DNA from 3 places in the Bacillus sp. 1A genome. Region 2 is predicted to be linked to each of the others. Evidence: riboswitches for the same ligand, from Rfam matches in the RefSeq annotation. Region 2 holds a riboswitch; each other region holds the start of a gene.
The links. Region 2 has a riboswitch for S-adenosylmethionine ahead of ACUN0F_RS24220 (MFS transporter). Riboswitches for the same ligand answer to the same signal wherever they lie in the genome.

Region 1 (7,480 bases), 4.3 Mb from region 2:
TTCAATTGCTTTTTTTATCATCTCTTTATATTCTTCATGCATTTTAGTACCTCCTCACAACCTTAATTTACCATATACATACAAATCATTTTTGATTTAAATTGCGGATTAAACTTTGTGGCTACAAGTTAATAATTTATTTTCAGCACATACATAATTACATGATTTTGGGAAAAACTTGTATAGAACGAATTTACATAAGGAGGAAATTATAATGAGAATTTTACTATCAGTTTTATTAGCTCTTATGCTAGTACCTGTATTAACAGGATGTAAAGCTCCTGCAAAAGAAGATACAACTTCTAATAAGAAAACTACTGAAGAAGCAAAAAATGAAGCTCCTGCTGATTTAAAACTTAACTTCAATGAATTTAGTTTAGATGCAGACTATCAAGATACGAAGAAAGACTACGAGGCTGATTATAAGAATGTAGCAGCTGATAAGAAAATGGAAGCAAAACTTGAAGACCATAAATCAAATGCAAAGTTTACAGGTGACGAGGCTATTACAAAATTAAGCCCACTTCTACAAGAATTAAAATTCAATAAAGATACTCCTGATCAAGAAGTAATCGATCAAGTAGTGAACGTGTTCAAACTTGATAAAGACTACCAAAAATTCGATTTAGAAGTTGTCTTCTCTGATGGAACGAAAAAAGAATATAAAAGAGAAATAAAATAAAGAAGTAGGCGGTTGCCTACTTCTTTATTTTATTTTTTAGCATATCGTAAGCTCGGTTGAGATCCTACGTAGTATTCTAATCCAGATACAGATGATTTTTGTAAATAAGAATCTGTTGGGAATACAAGTGGGATTAAAGGATATTCTGTAAACATAATATCTTCTGCTTGATGCAATAAGTCAAAGCGTTTATTTTCGTCTTGTTCTAATTTTGCTTGATTAATTAAATTATCGAAGTCTTTATTAAACCATTTTGCATAGTTACTTGGTCCATCACCTGCATAAATTTCTAATTGTGCAGCTGGATCTAATGTAGATCCTCCCCATCCCATATATGCAATTTGGAAGTCACTTTGTTTATACATATCAATATAACTTTTCCACTCTTTACCTTCTATTTTTACATCTACACCAAGATTTTTCTTAAACATCTCTTGAAGTGTTTCAGCTATTTTCTTCTTATCTGAATATTTCACTGTCACTTCTGGAAGAGTAGTCCATCCTTCTTCTTTCATTCCTTCTTCTAATAACGTCTTAGCTACTGCAGGGTCATATTTAAAATAATCACCTTTCTCTTTACGGAAGTCGCGGCCACTTTCTGTTTTTGCTCCTTCTGGTACAAAACCATATGCTTCTTTTGCATTATTCTTTAATATTTTCTCTACGATAAACTTACGATCTACAGCTATTGCAAAAGCTTTACGAATTTTTGCGTTTGTAAACGGTGGCTTCTCTGAATTAAACGAGTAAATATGAGTTGAGTAGTCTTGCATTTTTTTAAACTCTTTATTATTTTGTTCTTTTTCAACTAAATCTGTTGGTATGTGAGATAGTAAATCTAATTCTCCAGATTTATATAATTGATACGCTGTTTTACCTTCAGGGATAATACGGAATTCAATTTCTTTTGATGCTACTTTTTTATCATGAAACTCTTTATTTTTTTCTAAAATAATTGCTTGATTATGCTTCCATTCTTTCAATGTGAAAGGACCATTTGTAATTAATTCTTTTGGATCTACTTTTAGTTTACCTTTTTCATCAATAGATTTTTTATTAAGTGGAATATATAACGACTGGGATAATGTTCGTTTAATAGATGTTACCGGATGTTCAAATTGTAGCTTTAAAGTTACATCATCTACCGCTTGAATTCCTACTGCATCTTCTGCACCTTTCCCTGTATTAAATGCTTCTCCACCTTTAATGAAATATAGTTCTGTTGCATTCATAGAACCCGTTTTAGGATTTAATATTCTCTTCCAAGCAAATTCAAAATCTTTTGCTGTTAACGAGGAGCCATCAGACCATTTTAATCCTTTTTTCAAATAGAATGTATACTCTTTTCCATCCGCTCCAGCTTCCTCTTTCTCTACTAAATCCTTTTCAAACTTCCCGTCAGTTGTCTGTCTGTACAAAGTTGCAAATAAGTGCTCAATTACATAATTAGAGTTATTATCCGTTGAAATTGCTGAATCTAGCGTATAAGGATCACTACCAAGATTCGTTACAAAACGGTCTCCTTTACTAGTACTTGCTTTTGAAGTATCTTTCTTGCCACAAGCGACAGAAGTAATTGCTAATACGGTCATAATGACAAATAATAAAAACTTCTTCATCTTACATTCCCCTTTAACCTAAAATTTTTGGTGTTGATGCTAATAATGTTTTTGTATAAGAATGTTGAGGATTACGGAACACTTCATCCGTATTTCCAAATTCAACAAGTTCTCCTTTATATAAGACAGCCACTTTTTCACATAAGTAGTGAACCATCGGTAAATCATGTGCGATAAATAAATATGTATAGCCTTGTTCCTTTTGAATCTTTTGCAACAAGTGCACAATTTGGATTTGAAGTGAAACATCTAATGCAGAAATTGGTTCATCCAGGATTAATACTTCTGGCTCACATAATAACGCCCTTGCAATAGCGATCCGTTGACGTTGTCCTCCGCTAAATTCGTGTGGGTATCGATCAATATATCGCCTATCTAATCCAACACGTTCTAGCGCATCACCTGCCACCTTATCTTTCAATTCTTTATCACCTAAACCGAATGAAATATATCCTTCTGTTACGCTATCGCGTACTTTCCAGCGCGGATTTAATGCAGCTGTTGAATCTTGAAAAATGAATTGTACTTTCTGCAAGAAATCTCGCTTATGAGCTGACTTCAACTTGTGAACAACTTGACCGTTATAATCAATTTGACCAGACGTTGGTTTCTCAATCCCAGCTATGAGCTTACCAAGTGTTGTCTTTCCAGAACCACTTTCTCCAATAATTCCAAGCGTTGTTCCTTTCGGAATAGAAAGTGTTATATCTTTTAGCGCTATGATTTCTTTCTTTTTACTTCCATACGTTTTCGTTACTTGCTTTACAGTAATTAAATCTGTCGTCATGAAGCATTCACCTTCTCTTTTGATTTTGCTTCGTTATGCTCAAGAACATGCTGCCAGCAATGTGAGCTATGCTCCCCAGAATATGTTGTTCTCTCTGGAAAACGATGAATACATTCTTTGATTGCTACCGGGCAACGATTGACAAAAGGACAGCCAAAGCTATTTAGCGTTTCAATTGATGGTGTTGTTCCCTCAATAGCCCTAAGTACCTTTTCGGAATCATCCATATCCGGAATCGCTTGCAATAAACTTTTCGTATATGGGTGCTTAGGTGAACCTATCACTTCTTGTATCGTCCCTTTTTCAACAACACGTCCCCCGTACATCACAACTACTCGATCTGCTACTTCACGTACAAGTGCCAAATCGTGTGTAATTAATAAAATACTCGTATTTTGTTTTTCTTTTCGCTCTTTTAATAACCCCATAATTTGCTTTTGAATCGTTACATCTAATGCAGTTGTAGGCTCATCTGCAATAACGAGCTTTGGATGACAAGCAAACGCAATTGCTAAACAAATACGTTGTCTCATACCTCCGCTTAATTGATGTGGGTACTGTTCAAAACGTTTCTCTGCTTCATGTATCCCTAAATCCGTTAATAAATTAATCGCAATTTCTTTTGCTTCTCTTTTCGACTTTTTCTCATGTTGCAAAATCACCTCTGTAATTTGCCTTCCTACTTTCATCGTCGGATTTAAAGAGGACAGAGGGTCTTGAAAGATAAACGAAATGTCTTTCCCTCGAATTTGATTCCATTCTGATTCTTGTAAATTCGTTAATCCTTGAGATTGGAAAGAGATGCTTCCGTCATCGATGTGAATAGATTCTTGATTTAATCCGACAATAGATTGTGCTGTAACACTTTTTCCTGAACCACTTTCTCCTACAAGTGCAACGATTTCACCTTCGCTAATAGAAAAGGAAACATGCTTCACAATTGCTTGCTTACTATTCTCTTTTTCAACGGCCAATGTTACGTTTTCTAAAGATAAGAGCTGTCCCATGTCTTTTCTCCTTTCGATTCCGTTTGACGATTTTTGGATCAATTGCATCTTGCAAACCATCACCAATTGCATTAAATGCGAACATGATGAGAGCAATCATCAGCGATGGGAAGAAAAGTTGCCACCATTCTCCGCTTAGTAACGTCCCAAGTGCATCGTTCGTCATCGTGCCCCAGCTTGCCGCTGGTGATTGTACCCCAAGTCCGATAAAGCTTAAAAATGATTCTGAGAAAATAGCTGCTGGAATTGTAAATGATAAATTTACGATAATAATACCTGTTAAGTTCGGAATTAAATGCCCATATATAATCTTCATATGCGATGTACCTAATCGCTCTGCTGCAATAACAAATTCTCTTTGCTTTAAAGATAAGACTTGTGCCCTAACGAGACGTGCCATACCAATCCATCCTGTTAATGCAAGGGCAATAATAATTGTAAAAAGCCCTGGTTTCATAGCGATTAATAATAAAATAACAATTAATAAATATGGGATACCGTATAACACTTCAATCCCTCGTACAATCCACTCATCAATTAACGTTCCAAGGCGACTGCGTCCTCTCACATATCCACTAAAGCCCCCGATTAGTACACCTATTCCTATATCAAGAGCCGCTGCCACTAATCCAACTGTTAGTGAAATTTTCCCTCCAGCCCAGGTGCGCGCCCATATGTCCCTTCCTAAATCATCTGTTCCGAACCAATGCTCACTACTAGGTGGTAAGTTTGTTGCTTCTTTTACTTGTTCACTCGCAGTAAATGCCGTTAAACTTTCGCCAACCAGTGAGAAAATAATAATTAGTAATAACGTCACTGCCCCTAAAACTGCTATAGGGTTTGATATAAACTTGCGAAACACTTCCTTCTTTCGACTAATCGTTTGCTGATCTTTATTTATCGTTAATTCTTTTTTCTCCTCATTCGTTAATAACTGTTTATTGATTTCATAAGCTCCCATTTAAATGCCCCCCTCCTTACATAATAGAACGAATACGCGGATCAACAATACGGTGAATAATATCTGTAATGAAAATACAAGAAATTAATAATGCACTATAGAAAATCGTTGTTCCCATAATGACCGGATAATCCCGGTTAAAAATACTATCTACAAAATATTTTCCTAGACCAGGAATGGAAAATATTTTTTCAATAACGAAAGTCCCTGTTAAAAGTCCAGCCATTAACGGTCCAACAAATGTAAGTACTGGAACAATCGCATTTCGAAGAGCATGTCTTATAATGATTTTCTTAATTGGTATGCCTTTCGCTCTCGCTAGCTTAATATAATCACTCTGCAAAACTTCAATCATATTAGAGCGAACAAATCTTGTAATAACCGCGATTGGCCCTAATGCTAATGCGAATGACGGTAATACCGTATGTTCAAATGTGCCCCAAGACGCTACTGGTAAAAGTTCAAATTGTATAGCAAATACTTGTATAAATAGTGGTGCTAAAATAAAACTTGGAATAGAAATACCGAGAATCGCAAGTAAGCTCACACTATAATCAATTACTTTCCCATGATATAGGGCTGCAAATGTACCTGCTGCAATTCCGACTAACAATGAAATAACAAGTGCTTGTAAACCAATAATCGCTGATGGACCAAATCCTGTCGTTATAATTTCTGATACACCTTGACCTGTCGATTGAACAGATTCACCAAAATCAAAATGAACTACGCCATCTAAATAAGCAACATATTGATTCCATAACGGTTCATCAAGGTGATACTTCGCTCTCATGTTTTGTATCACTTCTTCAGGAAAGATTTTCGCATCTGATGAAAACGGATCCCCTGGAATGATATGCATAATCAAAAATGTTACTGTCGTAATGACCCATAGCGTGAACACCATAACCGATAGTTTTTTAATAACATACACTTCAATAACCCCCTAAACAAATGTATTTACTTTGTTTTATTAACGTATTTTTCCCATTACTCCCTTTCCTCTTCTTAAAACACAAAAAGCCTTGATCTTAAAAAATAAGATCAAGGCTTAATAAACGAAGGCCCATCACTTATCTTTCAAGACTTGCTTGCTGGAATTAGCACGGTGTTCCTGTTACAGAACCCGCTGCTGAGGTGTCATAGGGCCAGTCCCTCTACCTCTCTGGATAAGTAAATTGCTATATTATTATTTGGTTCAAATTGTATATTTTGAATTATAATTCTGAAAAAATGAAAAGTCAATCAAATTGGATATATTTAGAAAAATCAGTTTTTACTTCTTTTATCCAAATTACAGTTTTCTCTTATAATAAAAAGAAATAATATTAAAGAAGTGATAAGATAGATCCCTTACTTCTTGCTACTATAGAGTTACCCTTAACAATCGTTATACTTGTACTTGTCATCATCGGCTTCTATAAAGTGAAACTTTAATCAGTGGGGGTTTTGTTCATCCCCCACTGATTATTAGTTGAACCAATCGGGCTTTTACGGGCAGTTGATCCCCTACCTAACTTCTTTGCTTTCACTGAACTTTGAGGTGGGGTCTTACTGCCCGGCAAATAGCGGGATAAACTCTTTATTAAAAAGAAACGTATCACTTCTTTTTATACTCCATTCGATAATATTACCGGACAAACAATCTCTGCATTTCACGAGGAACAGAATGTATTAGTATCCGAGGATCAAGACGGAGATGGTAAGAAGAAAAAATAACCTTGCGCGTACGCAAGGTTATTTTTTCGTTTCTGCTTGAAAACGTTTATAGTATGTTGATGCTGTTGCAAAGTTAATTTCTATATCACGAATCAATGATGAGTCTTCTTCTTTAGCTAACTTCTGTAATTTTTTCATTGCTTGTTCCGATTCATTCAAGAAACCAGCGTATACCTCATGTTCTTGCTCTTTCGACTTTGGAACACGAATTTCTTTACGTATATTATCAATATCTTCTAACATGCTAGTCGTTACCTTTTGTACATCTTCTTTATATGTAACATTCGTTATTTCCTTACCGCCCTTTTCTTTTGCCACTTCAAATAACTGTAGTGCTTTATTAATTTCTTTATTCATTTTCATATCGTATTTTTCATGTACCGCACGGTATTCTTTCATCTCTTCTGTTTGCTCAGTAGATTGCTCTACCTTTTCTTTCGGTTCTTTCGTATCTTTATTTCCATTACATCCTGCTAGAAGGATCATACTTCCCATTACAGCAATACCCAAAACCTTCTTCATCTCTTCTTCTCCTTTTATCTACAGCTACTACTCATTATAGTTTCTTTTATCTCCACTTATTATTATACCGAGAACATCCTACTTTTTACACTTCAGACGCTACCTTAATATACATGCCTACATTTTTGTCACAGTATCGTCACTTTATGCAAATAACTTTTGCATCACCTTACAAAGCTGTAT
Region 2 (7,480 bases):
TCCAACTTCATGCATTGGAAGTAACTTAGTAAGAATATCGTTCACTACTGCTAATTTCATACCAGCTGCATTTAATCCATCAAACATACTTACAATAAATGTTACTAATAAGCTGCCTTGATACACTTCTGCTCGTCCTTTAAATAATGGATGAAGTAGTGTTAGGAAAATTAATACGATTGCTAATGGATAAATTGCGATTAATACTGGAACAGAAATTGCGATTAATTGTGTTAAACCTACATTCGCAACAACTGCACTGAACACTGATAATACAATTGCAATCTTCTTATATGAAATCCTCGGGAATAGCTTATGGAAAAATGAAGAACACGCTGAGACTAGTCCAACACTAGTAGTTAAACATGCTGCTATAACCATAATCCCTAATATAATTCCGCCGTATGCCCCGAAATAATAGTTTGAAACTTTTGCTAATACTGCACCACCGTTATCTAAATGACCAAGTTTTGCAACACTTGAAGCTCCCATAAATGAAAGTGCTGAATAGATTATTGCTAAAATAGATGCAGCAATCAATGTTGCTTTTGCACAAACAATCATAATATCTTTTTTTGTTTTTGCACCCTTTTCTTTAATCGCATTTATGATGATAATACCAAATACGAATGATGCTAACGTATCCATTGTTAAGTAACCTTCTTGGAACCCTTTAAAGAATGCATGTGATGTATACGCCTCTGCAGGTGCTTGCATTTCTCCCATTGGATGAATAAAAGCAAATACTACTAAAATTCCAATGAACGTTAATTTAATTGGCGTTAAGATTTTTCCTACAATATCGACAATTTTCGCGGGATTTAGCGAAAAAAAACAAGTAATGCTAAAGAATACAATTGTAAAAAGAATAAGTGCTGTAGAACTGAAATCTTCTGGCACGAACGGCTTAATACCAATTTCATAAGAAACGCTGCCTGTTCTCGGAATAGCGAATAACGGACCAATTGCTAAATATAAAACTGTTGTAAATACAATTCCGAATACTGGATGCACACGGCTTGCTAACGATTGTAAATCCTCTTTACCTGAAATACCAAATGCTAATACTCCTAGCAACGGTAAACCTACACCTGTTACTAAAAATCCAGCGTTAGCAATCCATACATTCTCTCCTGCCGATTGACCAAGCATTGCCGGGAATATTAAATTTCCTGCTCCAAAAAATAGTGCGAATAACATTAAACCAATAACTACTATGAACGAAAACGGTACTTTATTCGTCATAATATAACCTCCATTCCAATCCTTTTATCTCATTTCCATTTTTAACTAATTGAATTTTCTGAATTTTCAATTCAACTATTAACTATTCTTGAACTCATTATAGTTTGCTATATAATATTTTGCAATACTATTTTCAAACTTTTCTTTTATTTTATAAATATACATTTTTTAACATAGAAATAGACTAAAAAACCAACATGGTCATCCATGTTGGTTTTTTGCATTTACTATCAATTAAAATTTCGCCGCTACTTTTTTAACGTTCTCTAAACCTTCTTCAACAATTTGTTGTGAACGATCTGGATATTGATTGTGCCCTTCAATTACAACAGTCTCTGGATTTGTAATCCCCCAGAAGCCAAGCACATTCGTTACATAATTAACTGCCATTTCCATAGGAGCCATTTGTTCTGAAGAGTAATCTGAACCACGCGCACCTAATACAACGACTTTCTTATCCCCAGCTAAACCTTCTGGACCATTTGCTGTATATTTAAATGTTTTTCCAGCTTGAGATAAATATGAAATATACGTAATTAATGGCGCTGGCACTGTGAAGTTCCATAGTGGGAACGCAAATACAACTTTATCAGCTTCTAAAAACTGATTTAAATATTGATCTACCGTTGCTACAGCCTTCTCTTCTTCAGCTGTTAACTCCATACCTTGACTACGTTTGTATCCACCTGAAATAGCGATATTTCCGTAATAAGGAAGATCTAATGCAAATAAATCTAACTCTGCAATTTCTGTATTCGGATTAGCTTCTTTATAAGTACTTACAAACGTTTCATACATTTTTGAACTAATTGCTTGCTCCGCTGGACGATCGTTTGCTTTTACAAATAATACTTTTGACATTGTTTTATTCCCCTCTACTTTTGTATTTTCTTCTTTTTTACCAAATAATGAGCTAAATAACCCCATTTTCTTCACCTAAGCTTTCTTGTCATATTCATTATTCATCATCATAAAAATTCTTATTCTAATAAAAAGTTCCAATTGATGCCTTAAGTAAAGATATTGCGAACTTTTTGTTATCTAATTACCTTATGTAAGTGATTGTAATACACACACTTACTTTAGTCAAGTAACTTTAAATAAAAAATAATATCTCGAATTAAAAGTAATAGCGCCAATACAATTAAAACACCCATTATAACTTTATTATTTGTATAATGAATACAAAGAGGGCCATTCATATTTAGAAAGGATTTACTCATGAGCACTATAGAAAAGATTCAAACTTTTATTATTCTTTTTGCTGTTACATGCGGCATCGTACTCGGACAATTTAATTTGATACATATGTATTCAGAGCAATTTATTGTCCCCTTCTTATTTTTTATGCTGTATGGATTATTCCTCAGCACTCCATTGAAAGAAATAAAAAATGGATTCCGTAATTTAAAATTCGCTGGAACGAGCCTTACCATTAATTTTGTATGGACACCTTTACTCGCTTGGGGGTTAGGTGCACTATTTCTTTCAAATCATCCAGCACTTTGGGTTGGATTTATTATGTTAATGGTTACTCCATGTACAGATTGGTACTTAATCTTTACTGAAATTGCGAAAGGAAATGTAGCACTTTCTACTGCAATTTTGCCTGTAAATTTAATATTGCAAGTACTACTCCTTCCCATTTATTTATTTTTATTTGCTGGTGTCATGAAGACTGTAGCTGTTTCTGTTTTAGTAGAAAGTATTGTTATCGTAATCGTCTTACCATTTGTACTTGCACACGCTACAAAATTCATTATGAATATACTGAAAAAAACTAAAACACTCGAGAATAAACTCATTCCGTTTTTCAGCTCTGCTCAAATCTTATTTTTAAGTTTAGCAATCGTAGCGATGTTTGCATCACAAGGTAAATATTTACTACAAAATATGAATGTCGTTTTACTATTACTCATTCCTATTCTATTGTTCTTTATCATTAATTTTTTACTAGGACAATTTATCGGACGCATGATGCGTTTATCTTATAAAGATACAGTAAGTCTAAGCTTAACAACATTAGCAAGAAACTCACCTGTTGCACTTGCTATTGCTGTAACTGCTTTTCCAGACGAACCTCTTATCGCACTTGCACTCGTTATCGGACCGTTGATTGAGTTACCGGTACTTGCTTGTGTTTCACAAGTGTTATTACTTATTAAGAAAAAACAGCAATATACATAATAAAAAACGTCCTGCTATAGGACGTTTTTTATTATTGAAAAATCTCATACAACACTTATTTCTTATTTATCATTACAAATGAAATAACCGAAACTAAAAACGTAATAATACCAATTATAATAAATAAAATAGAAGCTGAAATTGACTCTAAGAAATATCCTGTTATTGCAATTCCAACTGGAGTAGATACTAATAATAACGAACTTAAAAAACCGAAAAATCTTCCTTGCACTTCATTTGGAATTAACTTTCTATACAACACTCCAAAATATATATTACTTACCCCAAATGCAATTCCTGACAGAAAATAATAAACAGAAAATAATACCGGATTTAACGTCGTACCCATTGCAGCATTAAAAATTCCCATAATAGCAGTACATATAAAAGCAGTTGTAATCGTTTTATATGTACGAATCTTTTTAGTAATTAATGCCCCAATTAAAATTCCTATCGGTGATGCCGCAAAAACTATACTATACCACTGCATAGAAAGATCCATTTCTCTAACAACGATTACTTGCAGTGATAGCATACACGCCGCTCCAAGCAAATTAATGATTGCAGCGCTCATAAGCAACATTTTCAATGATTGATTACTTTTTAAAAGTGAGAACCCCTCTTTAAAGTCTTCATAAAAAGGCTTTTTCTTTTCTCCTTTTAATTCACGTGGAAATTTAATTTTCATTAAAATTAAAAATGATATAAAAAATGTAATTGCATCTAACATAAATACTCCATGAAAATTAAAAATACTAATTAAAAAGCTAGCCATTAAAGGAATGGCTACCGATATGATTTGTATTGAGATTTGTCTCAGCGTAATCGCCTGTTGAACATGCTTTTCTTCCACATATGTTACTAATGCTGCATTTGAAGCTGGAGTAAATAAAGCACTCCCAATTGAACGTATAATAAGTAACAGTAGTAACGGAATGTACAACATTTTATTATAAAATGCTATTACCGCAACACAAATCATAACGATACATCTCATAACATCTGCAATTATCATAAGCTTCCTTCTCGACATTCGATCTGCTAACGTCCCTGTTACAGGTGCAAACAAAATCGCCGCCATTGCAATTGCAACGTTTATCCCAGAAACAAGTAATGGAGAGTTCGTCAATTTCATTACCCATAACGGTAAAACGAGCGTAACCATAGAATTACCTATTAAAGAAATGCAACTTGCTAAGAAAAAATACGAAAAAATTTTATTGCTCCAAATACTATTACTAGCGCTATCCTCTTTTAAACCCCCAACTTGATTATTCACTATGCCCTCCGGTTTCTCCTTCTATATTTTCTTTGATTCTTTCTCTTCTGTATCACTACCTTTCTAATTCTCTATTTAAATGACAAAAAAACCTTCTTCAAAATAAGAAGAAGGTTTACTTATACCTATTTTCTTATCTATTAGGACTTTTAGATCCTACAGGATTTAGCACCTTTATATCACATAAGGTTGCTGAGGCTTCGAAGGGCCAGTCCCTCCACCTCTCTTAATAAGAAGTTTTTATACAATTATCTAAATTTATTATATATTACGCCAAAATATTTTCAACATATTTTTCCATATCTAAAATAAAAATAAGCTGATATTATACGTTACGGAAGATTGACTTTTCGTTACATTAACAGTTCCTTACTAATTAAAAATTAAAGGAAACGTAAACATAACGAAAGCTGCCCAAAGTCCGTAAATTGGTAAATACTTCGTAACGGCATCTTGGATAGCTGTTGGTCCTGATTTGTTTTGCAAGAAACGCATATAGGAAAACATAATCCAAATTAAATTTGCCCAGATCAGTATGTTTACCCCTAAAACAGCAAGTCTATTAGGTGTAATCCCGTAAGAAGAAAGTCTGAATATGATGGCTGACAAAGCCACAGTGTCAATAATAAGTGCCAGAACAATTAAGGCAAAATTGATATAATCTGAAATGTTCTTTTTCTCATCTGAGTCACTCTCAACGATAGAAAATATGGTAACGGCCAATACGCCAAGGAGTATTCCGTTGAAGACCATTAAGAAATTGCGGTCCAAGAACGGATTTTTCCCGACCCATATAACTGTTATAAGATAGATCAACAATGTGATTAGGACAAGAGGACTAAAAATTTTAGATATGTATGGTGTAATATTTTTAGCAAGTTTAAGATTCATTGATACTAAATATGCAGCCACAATAGCGAGAGCAGCAGCACCAAATAACACAACATTACTAAAATAGAATTCTCCTATATCCAAGTCAACGAAGCTAAATAACTTCATGGTGAATACTGCTAATACCATTCCGCTCACGGCCATACTCGCGTAGAGAAGACAATATTCTAAATTAAATTTAATATAAGCTAATCTTGTACTACCTTTTGAATATTCATTTCCTGTAAACGCAATCCCTACTAAAACCCATAACATTATAGGAAAATGTAAATAAGCAAGGATACTGCTGTCTTTATAATTTAATGGCAACATATTAAGATACAATCCGGAAATTAGTAACAACGCCGCAAGGAAATAAATAATACTTTTTTTCGGAGTATTATTGTAAATAAAATAAGCAGCAATAAAGGGAATTACACCAAAAGCCAAGTTAATTGGAGCAATTGCTTCCTGCTCGACAAAGTGGAAAATGATTCTGGTGCTTAGTCCAGCTAGAATAGCTAACATACCCATGAATAAGAAACCTTTTTGAAACAGCGATATTTTTTCTTTATTTGCCGTCTCCTTGAAATGCAATCTTTCGTACCAAGCAGCTAGTACCTGAGAATCAGGTTTTTCATCCCATGCTTGTGAGAATGACTTTTTAAAAACTTTCGGGTCTTTTCTATACATTCTCTCCAACTCATGAGGGTTATCCATATTTTCAATAATAAAATTGTTAATGTCCATATTTATACCTCCTCTAATTACAAAAACAACATTTTTATCTTTTCCATAAAAAGCACCACACTTATTTATTCTGTTTTTGATTTTAATATAAAATTTATCGTTTTACAATAAATTTTTATTATTTAAGATGTTTTTTTATTGCATACTTTCAAATACATCAGTATAAGCTACTCTCAATTTCTCTTAATTACTTTTTTCCTTTTATATAAAAGAAATGATATAGATAATATAAACGTCCTATTTAAATACTATTTTTATATTTAGCATACAAAATCCTGTAATTACAAAATAAAAAAAGCATGACATAAAATTGTCATGCTTTCTCTTTTTTATCCATATTTTTCAAACTTAACCTTTTATTTATTAAAACTACTTAATTCTCAAACACAAAATTAATCTTATTATCTTTCCACTCTAACTTCGCATCAAACGTTTTCTCACCTTTTTTAAAGCCTTTAATTAAATCTGTCTTTTCACCTTTTAAAAGCTTTGTCATATTCTTTTGCGAAATTGTTTTACTTAATATTTTCTTTGAGATGGTAAAATTACATTGTGTCGTGTTGTAGTTAGAACAACCGTAAAACGTTGACTTATCAATCACATCGCCATCACACTTTTTACAGCTACCTACCTTTTTACCTGTTGTAAATTTCGATCCATTTCGCTCAATCGATTCAACGTGTAATCCAGTGAAATCCCATTTCTCCGACATTTCCACTGCATCTTCAATAATTTTCGCTGATAGCTTTTTCGTTTGTTCCATAAATGTAGCTGGTGATGCTGTGCCTTCACCAATTTCCGCAAGGCGCTGCTCCCATTTCGCTGTCATTTCTGGTGAAGCTAGTATTTTATCACCGATTGCAGTAATTAATACTTTCCCTTTATCGGTTGCGTACACTTGGTTCTTCTGCACATCTATATATTTACGGTCTTTCAGCATCGTAATAATACCTGCACGCGTTGCCTCAGTACCTAAACCTTCTGTTTTCTTTAATACTTTCTCCAGCTCTTCATTCTCTAAATACTTACCGGCCGTTTTCATTAACGTAATAAGTTGTCCTTCTGTATAACGCTTCGGCGGCTGTGTTTTTCCTTCTTTCACTTTTACCTTTACAACTTTTCCCAGTTCACCTTCTGCGACAATTGGAA
Region 3 (7,480 bases), 3.1 Mb from region 2:
GTCCCATAATTGCGTGGATTTCTCCACCTTTTACTTCAAGGTTTACACCTTTTAAAATTTCTTTTCCATCAATTGATACATGTAAGTCTTTAACCGTTAATGTAGAACCAGCCATCTCAATACCTCCATTAATCCTATATATACATTTTAAAAATTACTAAAACGTTCATATTCTCATTTTATTCTCATTCTAATCTTATATCAAATAAAATGATATCGCAAACGATGAAAAAATGTAACAATTTTTTCACAAATGTATATAAGTATTTCCCTTGCATCCTTATATGATACACCTTTCTTCTTATTTATATAAAGAAAAAAGAACTGGGAAATTCCCAATCCTTTCCTTATATTTATTCACTTACTGGCAGTACAGCACCTTTATATTCTTTATTAATAAAGTCTTGAATTTCTTTTGAATGCAGTACTTCTACTAATTCTTTAATTTCTTTTTTCTTCTCGTCACCTTTGCGAACTGCAATAATATTTGCATAAGGAGAATCTGATCCTTCAATCGCAATTGCATCCTTTGTTGGATTTAATTTCGCGTCAATTGCGTAGTTTGAATTAATAAACATAGCATCGCCTTCATTATTTTCATACAACTTCGGTGACAATCCAGGCTCTACATCTGTTTTAAACTTTAAGTTTTTCGGATTTTCCACGACATCTTTTACTGTTGCTTTAACAACATCTACACCGTCTTTTAATTTAATAACGCCGCCTTTTTGTAACAATGCGAGCATACGGCCACGCTCCGCTACGTTATTACTCATAATAACTGTTCCGCCATCTGGCAATTCTTTTAAACTTTTATACTTCTTAGAATAAATGCCCATTGGCTCTAAATGGATTTTTCCTGCGTTTACAATTTTATATCCCTTTTCTTGAATTTCTTTATCTAAGTAAGGAATGTGTTGGAAATAGTTCGCATCAATTTCCTTATCTGCTAACGCTTTATTCGGCAGCACATAATCTTGGAATTTTTTAATTTCTAATTTAATACCCTTTTTCTCTAATATCGGCTGTGCTTTTTCTAAAATAACAGCGTGCGGCACGTTAGAAGCTCCCACAACAAGCTTATTCTCTTCTTTCCCTCCGCAAGCAGCTAATGTAAATACAGACAGCGCTGTAACAACTGACAATAGAATCTTTTTCATATGATGTCCCCTTCTCCCCTATAGTTATGTAGTTATAAAAAAGGCTGGCATACACCAGCTCTTTTCAGCAATTATTCTTTTACAGGAACAACCGCTCCTTTATATTCTTTATTAATAAAGTCTTCGATTTCTTTAGAATGCAATACTTCTACAAGCTCTTTAATCCCTTTTTTATCTTTATCACCTTTACGAACCACTAATACGTTTGCGTATGGAGAATCATCACCTTCAATTGCAATTGCATCTTTTTCTGGATTTAATTTCGCATCAATTGCATAGTTCGAGTTAATTAAAACAGCGTCGCCTTCTTTATTGTTATACACTTGTGGTAACAAACCAGGCTCGATATCCGTTTTGAACTTTAAGTTTTTCGGATTATCTACAATATCTTTTGGAGTTGCACTAACTGGATCTACTCCGTCTTTAATTTTTAAAATGCCTTCTTTTTGTAAAATTGCTAAACCACGTCCATGGTCAGTAACGGAATTACTCATAATAATTGTCGCCCCGTCTGGAAGTTCTTTTAAGCTCTTATATGTTTGAGAATATACACCAATTGGTTCCAAGTGAATTTTCCCTGCTATTTCAAAATCATATTTTTTATCTTTCATTTCTTTTTCTAAATACGGAATGTGCTGGAAGTAGTTTGCATCTAAATCCTTATCCGCTAACGATTTATTTGGTAACACGTAATCTTGGAACTTTTTCACTTCTAATTCAATTCCTTTTTTCTCAAGTAACGGTTTTGCCTTTTCTAAAATTTCAGCGTGCGGCACGTTAGAAGCCCCCACAACTAGTTTCTTTTCATCTTTATCTTTCCCGCCACAAGCAGCTAACCCAAAAATAGAAGTTGAAATAAGTGCTGTAAGTAATAATTTTTTCATTTGAAACATCCTCCTGTTTTTTTATTATCGTTTATCTATTCGAGTCGTTACACGATCACCAATCCACTGAATGAAAAATACCACTAGTAATACACAAATTGTCGCAACGATTGTTACATCGTTATTTCCTCGCTGGAATCCTTCTAAATAAGCAAGTGTTCCAAGGCCACCAGCACCAACAACCCCCGCCATTGCTGTATAGCCTACTAAAGCGATTGTTGTAACCGTAATACCAGATACTAATGCTGGTAACGATTCTGGAATTAATACTTTCAAAATAATAGTGCTTGTTTTTGCTCCCATCGCTTTTGAAGCTTCAATTACACCTTTATCAATTTCGCGAAGTGCAATTTCAACCATTCTCGCGTAAAACGGTGCCGCTCCAATAATTAAAGCTGGCAGTGCTGCACTCGCTCCAAGAATTGTTCCAAGCAGAATCTTTGTGAATGGGATTAATAAAATGATTAAAATGATGAATGGTATCGAGCGGAAAATGTTTACGAACGCTCCAATTGCCGTATTAACCGCTTTGTTTTCCCATAAATTATCTTTCGCTGTCATAAAGAGTAACAACCCTAAAATTAGTCCTAAAACAAATGTGGCCAGAGCTGCGATTGCCGTCATATATAACGTTTCACCAGTTGCCTCTAACATTTGATTCCAATCAACATTTGTGATCAACTTATCCATGTGCAATCACCTCCAGCTCTACTTGATCTTGATGTATTCCCTCTATTGCTTGCTGAATCGCTGTTTCCTCACCATTTAAATGAACAACTAAACTACCGTAAGAGCCGTTATTTGTTTGGGCGATGTTTCCTTGCAAAATGCTAACTTCTATATCACTGCGTTGCATTAATCTTTGAAGTACTGGTCTTTCTACAGCTTCACCGATAAACTGCAAACGAACTACTTTACCATCTGGATACTTTTCAATTAAACTTTCAATCGTTTCATTTGTATCTTCAGAATCCGTTAACTGCTGTACAAATCGCTTTGTAATGTCTTTCTGCGGATTGCGGAATACATCAAGTACTGGACCCGTTTCTACAATCTTCCCTTTCTCCATTACCGCCACTCGATTACAAATCTTTCGAATCACGTGCATCTCGTGTGTAATGAGTACAATTGTTAAACCGAGACGCTTATTAATATCTAATAATAAATCTAAAATTTGATCTGTCGTTTCTGGATCAAGAGCTGATGTCGCTTCATCACATAAAAGCACTTGTGGATTGTTAGCTAATGCTCTTGCAATACCCACGCGTTGCTTTTGTCCTCCGCTCAGCTGAGATGGATACGCGTCTCCTCTTCCTTCTAATCCAACAAGATAAATTAACTCATCCACTCGTTTTCTTCTCTTCGCCTTATCAACACCTGCAATTTCAAGTGGGAACTCGATATTTTCGCGTACAGTTCGTGACCAAAGTAAGTTGAAGTGCTGAAAAATCATTCCGATTTCTTGCCTTGCCTTACGAAGTTCACTCCCTGTAATTGCTGAAATCACACGATTTGCAATTGTAATTTGGCCAGAAGTTGGTTTTTCCAACTGATTGAATAATCTGATTAAAGAACTTTTCCCAGCGCCACTATATCCGATCACACCAAATATTTCACCTTTGTCTATTTTTAAATTGGCATTATCTACAGCAGTGACATCACCGCTTTTTGCTTTATATATTTTCTTTACATTTTCTAACAAGATCATGATGTTCACCCCTTTTTGTTTTGATCGACTCCGCAATTTTTTATTTTTGATGCGCGTAGTCCACCGTTATCATTACTTTTATTATTTGAATGTCCTCCACATTCAAACAACAAAAAAACCTTTCCGCTTTAGAGAAGCAGAAAGGTTTATATGCGTATATAACAACATTATCCCTCTCTCTCATCTCTCAAAGCATTTGCTTTGCAGGAATTGGCACCATTTCAACATAAGTTGACGGTTGCCGGGCTTCACAGGGCACAGTCCCTCCACCTCTCTTGATAAGAGAAATCAGATTACATTTTCGTCTGATTTGTAATTTATGAAATTGTCTATATTTTATGAATTGAATTGTATCAATATCCACACATCATGTCAACAGAAATTTTCTTAAAAAATGAAACTTCAGAATTTTAAGCGCCTACTGACATTGGTTTACATATATGAAACATCGATTCAACTAATAGCATCGTTCGATACGTTCCCGAATATTGTACACGTCCATCGTTCATTAACATTTGCAATCGTACATTGCCGTTCACCAATTGTTTTACATCTTCCTCATCTGCACAAACGATTTGCTCCGTTCCTCTTTCCTCATGTAGCAGCTCTATATAATCTCTTGAAATTTGTAACGAACAACTTTCATCTCCAAAGCGGAAATTAACAGTTTTTTCTCCTTGTCTTAAAAGCGGCTCTAAATGATATTGACCATTAGCGTAATTTACAAATGATTGCAGCAAAGAATATAATTTCACCCTAAATCACATCCTTCATATCACTTTCTATTACACATACCATTCCCTCTCACTAAAGAACAATCCTGTTACTTTCGCTCGACAAATACTGTAACCACCCTGCATCTCGACATATTTCCCGAGAAATATGTCGAGGCGGCAAAAACTTTGCCGCCTACTTTAATTCCGTATATAAATATTCAACCGAATGAAATGCATATATCTTCTTCATGAGTGTCCCATTTTCAAAAACAAGTAAACACGGTACACTTTCGATTCCATACTCTTTCGCTAAATGCGGAGCATAATTTAAATCTAACATTCCAATTTTCAAGTCTTCAATTGTCATCTCAACAACTGTTAACATCTTTTTTGCTAATTGGCATGTTCCACACATTGGAGTATATACATATAACACTGTTTTTTCTTCGTTCTCTATTAGGGCTGTAGCTTCGGCTCCTGTCCAATCAATCACTTCTATCATTCCTTACCGTAAATATTCTGTATAAACGTCAATGTCAGCTCCCCATAATACATTTGCTAAGTGTGAAGATGGCGCAGTTGCCACTTCTCGGTACGAGCGATCAATATAAATATGCTCTGCTTGCGGAAATTCTTTTCGAAATTGCTTCCTTAACTTTTCTCCAGCATCATCAGCATCCACTAGTACATACACTTCCTTATCAAAAAACTGATCAATGAGCTCATCCATTTTCGATAAACCAATTGTACCATTTGTACAAACAATTTCCACCGGTTCACGAATAATAGATTCAATCTTTCTTCTATCTGATTTACCTTCTACAATAATGACTTTTTCTACATAAATCATATGTCATCACCCGATCACCATATACTATACAACCTTTAACTTAGTATATAGTATATTCGTTATTTTCATGTTGTTTCCTGTTTATTTTTGCAAAAGAAAAGCAGAAGCGGCTTGCTCAGAACAAGAGGGCATTGGAACTCCTGAACTAGAGGCGCTTTTTGCCTCAAGTTCAGGAGTGAAATGACCGACTGTTCTAGCCGCTGGAGCTGGTCAATAAAAACTTAAACGAAAGTTTTTTCAAAAACGTTCTCCTACACGATAATTAGTATATGATTCTACGTTCATTATTTTACACAAAATAAAAAAGGACAGCACAAAGGCTGTCCTTCAGTCGACTATAATTAGTCTTGGTTTGTCATTTCTGCATATTTTTCTGCAGTTAATAACTTCTCAACTTGGCTTGCATCAGAAAGTTCAACTTTAACCATCCATGCACCCTCGTATGGAGATTCGTTAACAAGTTCTGGTTGGTCACTTAATTCTTCGTTTACTGCTACAACTTTACCGCTTACAGGTGCGTATAACTCAGAAACTGTTTTAACAGATTCTACGCTTCCGAATGGCTCGTCAGCTTCGATTGTTGCACCTACTTCAGGAAGTTCAACGAATACGATATCGCCTAGCTCACCTTGTGCAAAGTGAGTAATACCGATAACAACTTCATTACCTTCAGTTTTTACCCATTCGTGTTCTTCAGAGTAACGTAAATTATTTGGAATGCTCATGACTGTACCTCCAGTGAATGTATTAATTATGTAAAAATACCTTATTGGTACTTTTTCCACACACTTTCAAACTGCTCTTCGTTAAAACCAAGTGTTACATTCGTTCCATTTGTTACGATTGGACGTTTAATCAACATGCCATCAGATGCTAAAAGTTCGTACATTTCGTCTTCGCTTGCATCCTTTAACTTATCTTTCAGACCAAGTTCGCGGTAACGCATTCCACTTGTATTAAAGAATTTTTTTAATGGTAATTCACTTTTTTCATGTAAATTACGTAAATCTTCTTTTGATGGTGGATTTTCAACAATATGAATCATCTCATATGCTACATTGTTTGCCTCAAACCATTTCTTTGCTTTTTGACATGTGCCACACTTTGGATATGAATAAAATGTTACTGTCATAAATTCACCTACTTTTTTACTAACCTTTACCTTTATCATATAGAAAACGTTTTATTATTTCAAACGATTATTCGCTAAACTTTTACTTATTTCGTGATAAATTTTAATAATCCTGCGAATTTTCCTTATTTTCCCGCCATTTGTTAAGAAAAAATAAATATATATTTTTTTAGATTCTTCTCTCATCCCTCGCCGAACATATATTTTAAACAAACGTTTGATTAACTCCCTATTTTTCTTTGTTAGCTCTTGAGCTGCAGCGATTTCTTCCTACCGAACATACATCTTAAACAAACGTTTGATTAATTCCACATTTTTCTTTGTTAACCCTTGAACTACATCGGTTTCTTCCTACCGAACATACATCTTAAACAAACGTTTGATTAGCTCCCTATTTTTCTTTTCTAACCCTTGAATTGCATCGATTTCTTCCTACCGAACATACATCTTAAATAAACGTTTATTTAAAAAAATAAGAAGCCTCGTTTACAGGCTGCCTCATCATCTATTCAAATAATCTGCGATGGTTTGAAATACGACAATATACATATTATGAATACTTTCTTCTGTATTTCCGCCATTAGATAAACCAACTGCCCATTGTTGTCCTTCACCACTTCCGATATTTGCAAACCCTTGCGTATACATAGCATTTACATCTTTTCGGGCACTGTTATATTCTATCCCTTTTGTAATAAAAATCGAATATGATTTATCTTGTAAACCGATAAAAAACACTGGTTTCTTTAGCGATGAAAATACATTTTTATATTGCTCTGTTGAGGCTTCTTGAAAGTGATCTTTCATTATTAAAAAACCATCCACTTCCTTAGATTTCTTTTCCAGTTCCTCTAACTTCATTTCCTCAAACTTTATATTCCTAAACGTATCTTTCGGTTTTTCTCCAATGACTCCAATTACGAGTGCTCTTCCGTTATATTCTAATTTCTCTCCTTCTTTATCCTTTGCACACCCAGCACTCACTAGGCATATCAATATAAAAAATAAGAAATACGATAAACGCTTCATA

Region 1: another riboswitch for S-adenosylmethionine. It lies ahead of ACUN0F_RS02130 (ABC transporter permease); the one in region 2 lies ahead of ACUN0F_RS24220 (MFS transporter).
Region 3: another riboswitch for S-adenosylmethionine. It lies ahead of ACUN0F_RS07910 (methionine ABC transporter ATP-binding protein); the one in region 2 lies ahead of ACUN0F_RS24220 (MFS transporter).

What each region holds. Positions count from the first base shown of each region.
Region 1 is NZ_JBQYLZ010000001.1:398,023-405,502, forward strand. Features, by position in the region: gene ACUN0F_RS02100 (AraC family transcriptional regulator) at 1-42, opposite strand, end outside; gene ACUN0F_RS02105 (YusW family protein) at 215-682, shown strand; gene ACUN0F_RS02110 (peptide ABC transporter substrate-binding protein) at 712-2,301, opposite strand; gene ACUN0F_RS02115 (ABC transporter ATP-binding protein) at 2,315-3,088, opposite strand; gene ACUN0F_RS02120 (ABC transporter ATP-binding protein) at 3,085-4,095, opposite strand; gene ACUN0F_RS02125 (ABC transporter permease) at 4,052-5,056, opposite strand; gene ACUN0F_RS02130 (ABC transporter permease) at 5,073-5,990, opposite strand; SAM riboswitch class I at 6,127-6,232, opposite strand; gene ACUN0F_RS02135 (DUF3951 domain-containing protein) at 6,641-6,775, shown strand; gene ACUN0F_RS02140 (hypothetical protein) at 6,794-7,297, opposite strand.
Region 2 is NZ_JBQYLZ010000001.1:4,731,947-4,739,426, forward strand. Features, by position in the region: gene brnQ (branched-chain amino acid transport system II carrier protein) at 1-1,245, opposite strand, end outside; gene ACUN0F_RS24210 (FMN-dependent NADH-azoreductase) at 1,480-2,172, opposite strand; gene ACUN0F_RS24215 (arsenic resistance protein) at 2,467-3,432, shown strand; gene ACUN0F_RS24220 (MFS transporter) at 3,488-4,711, opposite strand; SAM riboswitch class I at 4,842-4,947, opposite strand; gene ACUN0F_RS24225 (DUF4153 domain-containing protein) at 5,084-6,331, opposite strand; gene topB (DNA topoisomerase III) at 6,705-7,480, opposite strand, start outside.
Region 3 is NZ_JBQYLZ010000001.1:1,583,933-1,591,412, reverse strand. Features, by position in the region: gene sufC (Fe-S cluster assembly ATPase SufC) at 1-115, opposite strand, end outside; gene metQ (methionine ABC transporter substrate-binding lipoprotein MetQ) at 354-1,160, opposite strand; gene metQ (methionine ABC transporter substrate-binding lipoprotein MetQ) at 1,232-2,044, opposite strand; gene ACUN0F_RS07915 (methionine ABC transporter permease) at 2,069-2,734, opposite strand; gene ACUN0F_RS07910 (methionine ABC transporter ATP-binding protein) at 2,727-3,752, opposite strand; SAM riboswitch class I at 3,930-4,037, opposite strand; gene ACUN0F_RS07905 (hypothetical protein) at 4,163-4,507, opposite strand; gene ACUN0F_RS07900 (thioredoxin family protein) at 4,662-4,970, opposite strand; gene ACUN0F_RS07895 (toprim domain-containing protein) at 4,974-5,318, opposite strand; gene gcvH (glycine cleavage system protein GcvH) at 5,660-6,043, opposite strand; gene ACUN0F_RS07885 (arsenate reductase family protein) at 6,085-6,450, opposite strand; gene ACUN0F_RS07880 (hypothetical protein) at 6,952-7,479, opposite strand.